One region of the Pseudoalteromonas sp. A25 genome, then DNA from elsewhere that is predicted to be linked to it. Evidence: predicted binding sites of a transcription regulator. Region 1 holds the regulator's gene; the other holds the start of a gene.
What was found. Region 1 encodes MetJ, which represses methionine synthesis genes. Its sites were predicted from a motif close to TAGACGTCTAGACGTCTA; they were not measured.

Region 1 (4,188 bases):
TAAGATCCGTGCCGACCACACTTCACCATGTGCCAACAAACTCGCTTCATGTAAGGTATTATGTTTACAGGCTTCACCGATCGCTTGCAATTCTTGTCGCAAGCACCCAAGCAAAGCACGCTGTTCATCTGCGTTCAGTAAGGCACAGATCAACTCAATTTGATGATTCTCAATTTGTAGCAAGATATCACTAAATCCTTGATTATCATCTTGCTGATAACTGTCCCAAAGTTTAACAAGTGTATTTGTTGTTTTTCCTGCGGCTGATACAACAACACAATCTTTAGCTTGGCACTGACTCAACACTATTTGTGCAACAGCTTGATAACGAGCAGCAGAGCTAAGACTCGAGCCACCAAATTTATGAACTACTTTTGTCATTCTCTTACCATAAGGCCGTGTGAGCCGGCGTTAGTTTAAATGTTTTACCATCGTCTGATGCGCTGCCGCTGCCCGCTTGTAGCTGAACAAATGCCTGCTCCAAATCACTAAGTAAATCTTGCACATCTTCAATACCTACAGAGATGCGGATCAGCGTATCACCTACCCCTGCCTCTAAACGAGCCTGCGGCTCCATACCAGCATGGGTCATTGTCGCTGGATGACAAATTAAACTTTCAACTCCGCCGAGTGATTCGGCCAAAGAAAACTGTTTTAGGCTCGTCAAAAATTTAGCAGACTCATTTAATCCGCCTTTAATATCGAAGCTCACCATACCACCAAAGCCCTCTTGTTGTTGTTTTGCAAGCGCATGTTGAGGGTGAGATGTGAGCCCTGGGTAATACACTTGACTAACATAAGGAGACTGTTCAAGGTATGTTGCAATAGTCATTGCATTTTCTTGGTGTTGCTTCAAGCGGACATTTAATGTCCGCAACCCTCTTAGAGTTAAATAGCTGTCAAAAGGCGCACCTGTTATACCAATATTGTTGGCCCACCAAGCTAGTTCTTCACCCAGTTCAGCTGTTTTAGCGATCACAGCTCCACCTACAACATCTGAATGACCATTTATATACTTTGTCGTTGAGTGCACAACAATATCTACACCAAATTTAATTGGGTTTTGCAGTGCAGGTGAAAGAAACGTATTGTCTGCAGCAACCAAAGCTCCCACTTCTTTTGCAGCCTCAGTGACCGCTTTGATATCTGTTAACCTTAAAATAGGGTTGCTTGGTGTTTCTATCCAAACGAGCTTAGGTTTTATTGTTTTTATTTGCTCGTAACTTGCAGCTTGTGTAAGGTCAAGTACTTCTACTTTTAGCAACCCGCGCTTCTGTAAAGATGTAAATAGACGATAACTGCCACCATAGCAGTCATGAGGGATCACCAAGGTATCATCGTGATTCAACAGCTGTGTTACCAAATGTACTGCTGACATACCCGTTGCCGTAATTATCCCTCTTTCACCCCCTTCAAGCTGCGCAAGAGTTTGCGCTAAAGTGTCTCTATTAGGGTTACCGCTACGACCATAGTCATAGGCACGCTTAGTATCGAAATCGGCGAACGAATAGGTCGTCGACAAATATAGTGGAGGCACAACAGCACCATGATGCTTGTCAGCTTCGATACCATGACGCACTGCAATCGTCGATTTTTTACATTGACTCATTTCATCACCTAGATAATTGGATGTTTAGACGTCTAAAAGGTTAGATGATATGAAAAAGGAAGTCAAAACATTTATACTTCTAAATGGCTATTTAACTAGTATTTGACTATCTTTTTTAAACCGATAAAATTTCGCCACCTAACTAAATTAGTATTGCTAATAAGACTGCACTTTTGAATAAACTATAGCGATAGACTTATCAATATAGTTTATCGTGGAAAGTTCACTGATTAAGTTTACGAGTACAGTCTTATTGGCATTTCAAACACTGAGGCAACAACAATATTATGGCTAAATGGAATGGTGAATATATTCACCCTTACGCTGAGCACGGTAAGAAATCTGAACAAGTAAAAAAAATTACCGTCTCTATCCCGTTAAATGTACTTAAGGTTTTAACTGACGAACGCACGCGTCGCCAAGTTAATAACTTACGTCATGCAACCAATAGTGAGCTATTATGTGAAGCCTTTTTGCATGCATTTACAGGTCAACCATTACCCAGTGATGAAGACTTACGTAAGGATAATCCTGAAAAGGTACCTGAGGAAGTGCGTAAGATAATGGAAGATATGGGACTAGAAGTGCCAGTGATCAACGAAGAGTAACATACCTAAATACAGCCATGAATGTTACTCATGGCTGACTTACCTAATATGTTACCCGCTCTTCTCTAAGAAAGATGCTTATAAGTTACGTTTGTTTATCAATACCGTTTTTATTTTTAATGACAAAGCTGCGGCCACATAGATTAATAAACAACTAAGTAGAATGATTTTGACAGGATGAAGAGGTAATAATAGAAGCGTGCTGACCGACTCTACTAAAATCACCAAAATCACAAAACTTAAGATATATGATGCTTTCAACCTTGTTAATAGATAGCCACCTAATGGCGCTCCTAAAGCCACAACTGGTGCAGCAAAAAACCAACTGTTAATCACAAATTCTGATGGCTGTTTACCTAGAATAAAAAACAAAACCGCACCAAGCTGGGCATTCAAAGCCATGAATGTCACTGTTGTGGGTATCATTTTCCTAGCATGGATCCCAAACAGCAGTACAAAATAAAAGAATAATACAGTATCAGCCCCCGAGCCTAAGTAACCGGTTATCATTCCACCTGAAAAAGTGAGTAGTGAAAAAATAAGGTGTTGTTTTCTCTTACTGAGGTCAAGAACAAGCGTTTTTTTATCATGTATGAGTAAAGTAGCAACCAGTAACAAAAAGCAACTAAATGAGTACTTCAGTAATATTCCGTCTGTAACTGAAAAGGTCACGGCGCATAACTGACCTACAAAGGCATAGCGCATACCTCGAGCAATCGAAGTCCAGTCGATAAAAACCCGCCTACTAATAAAGTAGAGAGCGGCAAAAGCCATTCCGACCGATTGTATAAAAAGAGAAAAAACGCGCGCCTCATCAGCGCTTACTTGCAATACCTTGGTGAATACTGGGAACGCGACAGCTCCACCACCTAACGGTGTAGAGCCTGCGACAAAAGAGCCAAAAAGCATAGTCAGGCTGGTTTTCCAGCTAGATAACAACGCTGTCATATCCCACAACAATAAAAATGCAATTAACCAGACACCAGCGCCAAAGAGCAAAGTCAGCCAAAAAAGATTGCTGCGGTAGCGCATAATAAGAACATCTCTTTAAAAGTTGGTATATATACTCTGCGCCTAATCTAATCAATCAAGCACGAAATTGAGTATATTTTACACTAGCACTACCAATAACCACACATATAGTTTCACGTTATGCCCATTCCTTAAATAGATGTTCTATTTTTCGATATGGAAACCTTACGATAACTAAGCCCTATTTCGTTATTAATAAAAACTTTTAACGTAACTAACGCCAAATTGAATACCAATTCACTTATACCAATTGCATTAAATTGGTGATCAGATATTGCGACAGATAAATGGCTTAGTAACAAGGCAAATATTTCGCTATGTAGTTATTCTACATGAGAAATATTTAACGCAGTTAATGAGTTATTTAGCTCGCTAGAATGATCAATGTATTAATAAAATTGGTATTAATTAAGTGATCTCTTTTTAGGCGATAAAATATATCGGTAGCAAGACAAAAATATCGCTATGCAGTTGTTCTACATGAGCAGTTTTTAACGCAGCTTGTGTTAGGCTTTATCCCTCAAAATGATTCTAGGTTATTACGAACTGGCCTAATCCCCTTAAAACGCAAAAAGCCCCGACCCAAGGGCCGAGGCTTTTGAAAACAAAGTTTAATCTAGTATAAAACTAAAATTAAGCTTGCTTTGGACGTGAAACTACTTCAACTAAAGTCCATGATTTCTTTTTAGAAATCGGCGCACATTCACTGATAGTAACTGTATCGCCTGCTTTAGCTGTGTTGCTTTCGTCGTGTGCGTGCAACTTAGTTGTACGCTTGATGAATTTACCGTAGATCGGGTGCTTCACCTGACGCTCGATTGCAACAACGATAGATTTGTCCATCTTGTCGCTTAGTACACGACCTTGAAGAGTACGGATCTTATCGCTCATTATGCACCTGCCTTCTGGTTGATAACCGTTTTAACACGCGCAATATTG
Region 2 (4,188 bases), 1.9 Mb from region 1:
CGCTCGCATATCTCAAATTTACGATCAGCGGTTTCTGCTTGCCCTTCCTCATCAAACGCCATTACCACAGCCGCAGCACCAAAGCGTTTAATTATCTTTGCCTGATGTATAAATGGCGCCTCCCCTTCTTTCAAAGAGATAGAGTTGACAATCGCCTTACCTTGAATGCACTTTAAGCCAGCCTCGATCACTTCCCACTTTGATGAGTCAACCATAATAGGCACGCGAGAGATATCAGGCTCTGAAGCAATCAAGTTTAAAAACTTCACCATGGCCGCTTTTGAGTCTAACATGGCTTCATCCATGTTAATGTCTATGACTTGCGCTCCGTTCTCTACTTGCTCGCGCGCAACATCCAAGGCTTTTTCGTATTCTTCTTCTAAAATGAGCCGTTTAAAACGCGCAGAGCCGGTAACGTTAGTACGCTCACCAACGTTGGTAAATATAGCGGTAGATTGTTGCGTCATAAGATACTTCCTAATTCAAATTACAGGCTTCAAGGCCTGCCAAGCGCATGCGAACTTCAAGCTCAGGTAGTTGGCGAGGTGCAACACCTTCAAGCCCCTGAGCAAATGCGCTGATATGTTCAGGCGTGGTGCCACAGCAGCCACCCACAATATTGATCAGCCCTTCTTTGCCCCAGTCTATAATTTCTTTGGCCATTTCTGGCGCTTCTAAATCATACTCACCAAATTCATTCGGTAAGCCTGCATTAGGATGCACTGAAGTGAAAGTTTCACATACTCTAGATAACTCAACCACATATTGACGAAGTAAATCTGGGCCTAGCGCACAATTTAAGCCTATTGAAAGCGGCTTAATATGACGAATTGAGTTGTAAAATGCTTCAGTCGTTTGACCCGATAAAGTGCGCCCAGAGGCGTCTGTGATAGTCCCAGAGATCATTACAGGCAACGTCACCCCCGCTTGCTCAAATGCTTCTTCTACCGCAAATGAGGCTGCTTTAGCGTTAAGCGTGTCAAATATTGTCTCTATTAAAATCAGATCTGAGCCACCTTCAATTAATGCCAATGTTGACTCAACATACGCTTTAACTAGCTGATCAAAAGTTACGTTTCTATATCCTGGGTCATTTACATCAGGCGAGATAGAGCAAGTTTTAGAAGTTGGCCCCAACACACCTGCCACATAACGCGGTTTTGCTGGGTTTTGCGCCGTATATTCGTCACATAGCTTACGCGCAAGCTGCGCCGAAGCAACATTAATCTCTTTGCTCAGGCTTGCCATGTCATAGTCTTCCATGGAGATAGTAGTAGAGTTAAAGGTATTGGTTTCAATAATATCCGCACCCGCATCCAAAAAGTCACGATGTATTTGTTCAATCACCTCTGGTTTGGTAATACTCAACAAATCGTTATTGCCTTTAACTAATACGTGCCAGTCTTTAAACCTTTCACCTCGATAGTCTTGCTCTTCTAACTTGTGTTTTTGGATCATCGTGCCCATAGCACCATCCAAAATTAAAATTCGTTGCTTTAATGCCTCTGTTAAGGCGGCGCGTTTATTCGGCATAATTGTTAGTCCTTACATCTTGGCTAACGAGGTTAATATCGTATGGTGTAGTTTGGTAAACATAGTAGTTTAGCCAGTTGGAGAATAACAAAAAGGCATGGCTTTGCCACGTTTTTGCAGGCTTTTGAGATGCATCGTCATTCGGAAAATAGTTATACGGCTTAGGGGCATCATCGCTTTTGGTAATGTCACGTTGATATTCTTTAAGTAATGTATCTGCATCATATTCTGGGTGGCCGGTGATATACACTTGACTGCCGGAAACATTCTTTATCAAATATGCACCAACTTCATCTGAGCCTGCCAATATCACTAGTTCTTTACTTTGAGCGATCTGCTGAGGGTCTATATGACCGTAGCGAGAATGAGGCACTAAAAACTCATCATCAAACCCGCGCGTTAGTGCGCCGTGCTCGAAGTAGCATTGATGCTTAAACACACCACATAACTTATCTTTTTTGAGCTCGCGTTTTAAGCCGTGATGATGATATAGCCCTGCATGCGCAGCCCAACAAGAAAACAGAGTTGAAGTAACGTGGTGCTCTGCCCAATCAAAAAACTCTTGTAATTCTTGCCAGTAAATTACGTCATCATATTCAAGGTGTGCCAAAGGCGCACCTGTGATGATCAATGCATCGTAGTTTTGATCTTTTACGTCAGAAAAATAACGATAAAACATATCCAGATGCTGCTCAGAATTATCGGAGCTGCGATGGGTATCTAAACGCAATAAATCAACGTTAACCTGAAGCGGAGAGTTTGCCAACAAACGGATAAATTGCACCTCAGTCTCAACCTTATTTGGCATCAGGTTCAATATAGCCAAACGCATTGGACGGATCTCTTGGGTTTTTGCGCGACTTTTTGGCATAACAAACACATTTTCTTGGCGCAGACGCACAATTGCTGGCAATTCATCTTTTACTGTAATTGGCATACTTCACTCCCTAGTTAGGTTTAGCTGACATTATGAATGGAATCTTAAAAATATCAACCTCTAGATGTTTAGACGTCCAAATTATTTATAACGCTGTATGCAAAGTTCAACGCATACACAGTAACATCTACTTGAGTGCACTGAAGGTATATAAAAATGACAAGCAACCTCTTTGAAAAACTTCCTGATGACAAAACGAAAGAGCATTTTGAAGACTTAATAACGGCTAACAATGTTCGAATTGAAAGGATCGTTTCTTATGGTCAAAAATCCAGTGAGGATTTTTGGTATGACCAAAGTGAGCATGAGTGGGTGATCGTGTTAGCTGGCAACGGCACCGTTGAATTTAACAATGGGCAGAAATATACGCTTGAGCAAGGCGACCACCTTACTATTCCCGCCCACACGAAACATCGCGTAAGCCATACGTCCACTGAGCAAGCAACCATTTGGCTTGCAGTGTTTTATAGTGACTAACTGAGTTGAAAAGTACTAGCAGCAAACAATAAATCAAACTTGGGCCTCTAAAAACGCCATAGCAGATCGTTCTTTGCTATCTAGATCACCGTCAGCTTCTATCACTTCTTGTGCAATTTTTAGCGCTAATTCACGCATCGGTTGATCGACAATATACTTCATTCGATGTTTTATAAATGCTTCAATGTCATCGGTTTTTACTGCATGAATACATTTACCAATCATATCTGCAATGTAGTTATCCATACTGACCGCCGAATTCCAACTTAACGTGCCTGCCCATTCCTTCACGACATTTAATTCTGAGTCACAAACACTGCCGTCAACCGCAACAAATAACAATGCTAAATCCAACAGAGACTCTTTTTGTAACTGCTCAACGCAAATACCACTGTCAAAGTGGTCAAGCAACTGCTCAAATTTCATAGTTCCATACTCCTTGAATACGATAATCGATGTACTGACTAACTTGTAGCCATCGTCCACTACTACCATATTAGACAAATACTAAAATGTCACATTAAAAACTCTCATCATCTAACGTTCCGCTACACTTAACGGTGTTGGCTCAATGATGTTGGTAAACTTATGCGATTGGTATTCATATTGTTATTTATTTTGTTCAGCAAAAGTTTGCTCTCACATGAGGTATCAGTAACTATTGAGGAAGACATATACGGTTATGCCCAAACCATACTTGGTGAACAAACTGTTCACAATATAGACAATTTTAAGCATCCCTTGTGTCAAAGAGATGTTGTTGAGTTTGTCATCATTCAAAAAGCAATTAAGCTCGGAGGGCTTCAGTTAAATTTTAAGTTTAGCCTTGGTAACTATGACGCCAGAAATATCAGGCTATTATTAGATGGTTTACTTCTCGTTAGTTTTGATACCCTCTGGTATCAAGAGCTGAATAAGCATACTAATAAATTGTACATTTCAGATCCGATTATCCGCAAAGGTGAGTATGTTGCGGGCATTTATACCTCCGCTAACAACATTAAAACGTTAAATAACAAAATTGGCGAAGATTTATCAAGTGTGTCTATCGTGTCTAGCAGTGCATGGCATACAGACTGGCAAACACTCAAAGCGTTAAAGCCAAAGTCACTCGAAGACGAATCAGATTGGATTGTTATGGCAAAAATGGTCAGCCGAGGCTGGGTCGATGCCATGCTGGTGTCGTTTAATAACAAAAGCCCTTTTCAATACACTGGTGATGGCTACCACATTCAAGCATT

Region 2: the regulator MetJ is predicted to act here: its motif matches at 2,532-2,549, upstream of GDK41_RS06785 (homoserine O-succinyltransferase).

Annotation. Positions count from the first base shown of each region.
Region 1 covers NZ_AP021846.1:3,568,974-3,573,161, forward strand. Annotated here, with positions in the region: gene metL (bifunctional aspartate kinase/homoserine dehydrogenase II) at 1-381, opposite strand, end outside; gene metB (cystathionine gamma-synthase) at 386-1,609, opposite strand; gene metJ (met regulon transcriptional regulator MetJ) at 1,897-2,217, shown strand; gene GDK41_RS15500 (sulfite exporter TauE/SafE family protein) at 2,296-3,249, opposite strand; gene rpsQ (30S ribosomal protein S17) at 3,883-4,140, opposite strand; gene rpmC (50S ribosomal protein L29) at 4,140-4,188, opposite strand, start outside.
Region 2 covers NZ_AP021846.1:1,588,609-1,592,796, reverse strand. Annotated here, with positions in the region: gene metH (methionine synthase) at 1-467, opposite strand, end outside; gene GDK41_RS06790 (homocysteine S-methyltransferase family protein) at 478-1,533, opposite strand; gene GDK41_RS06785 (homoserine O-succinyltransferase) at 1,523-2,470, opposite strand; gene GDK41_RS06780 (cupin domain-containing protein) at 2,627-2,947, shown strand; gene GDK41_RS06775 (hypothetical protein) at 2,981-3,373, opposite strand; gene GDK41_RS06770 (hypothetical protein) at 3,536-4,188, shown strand, end outside.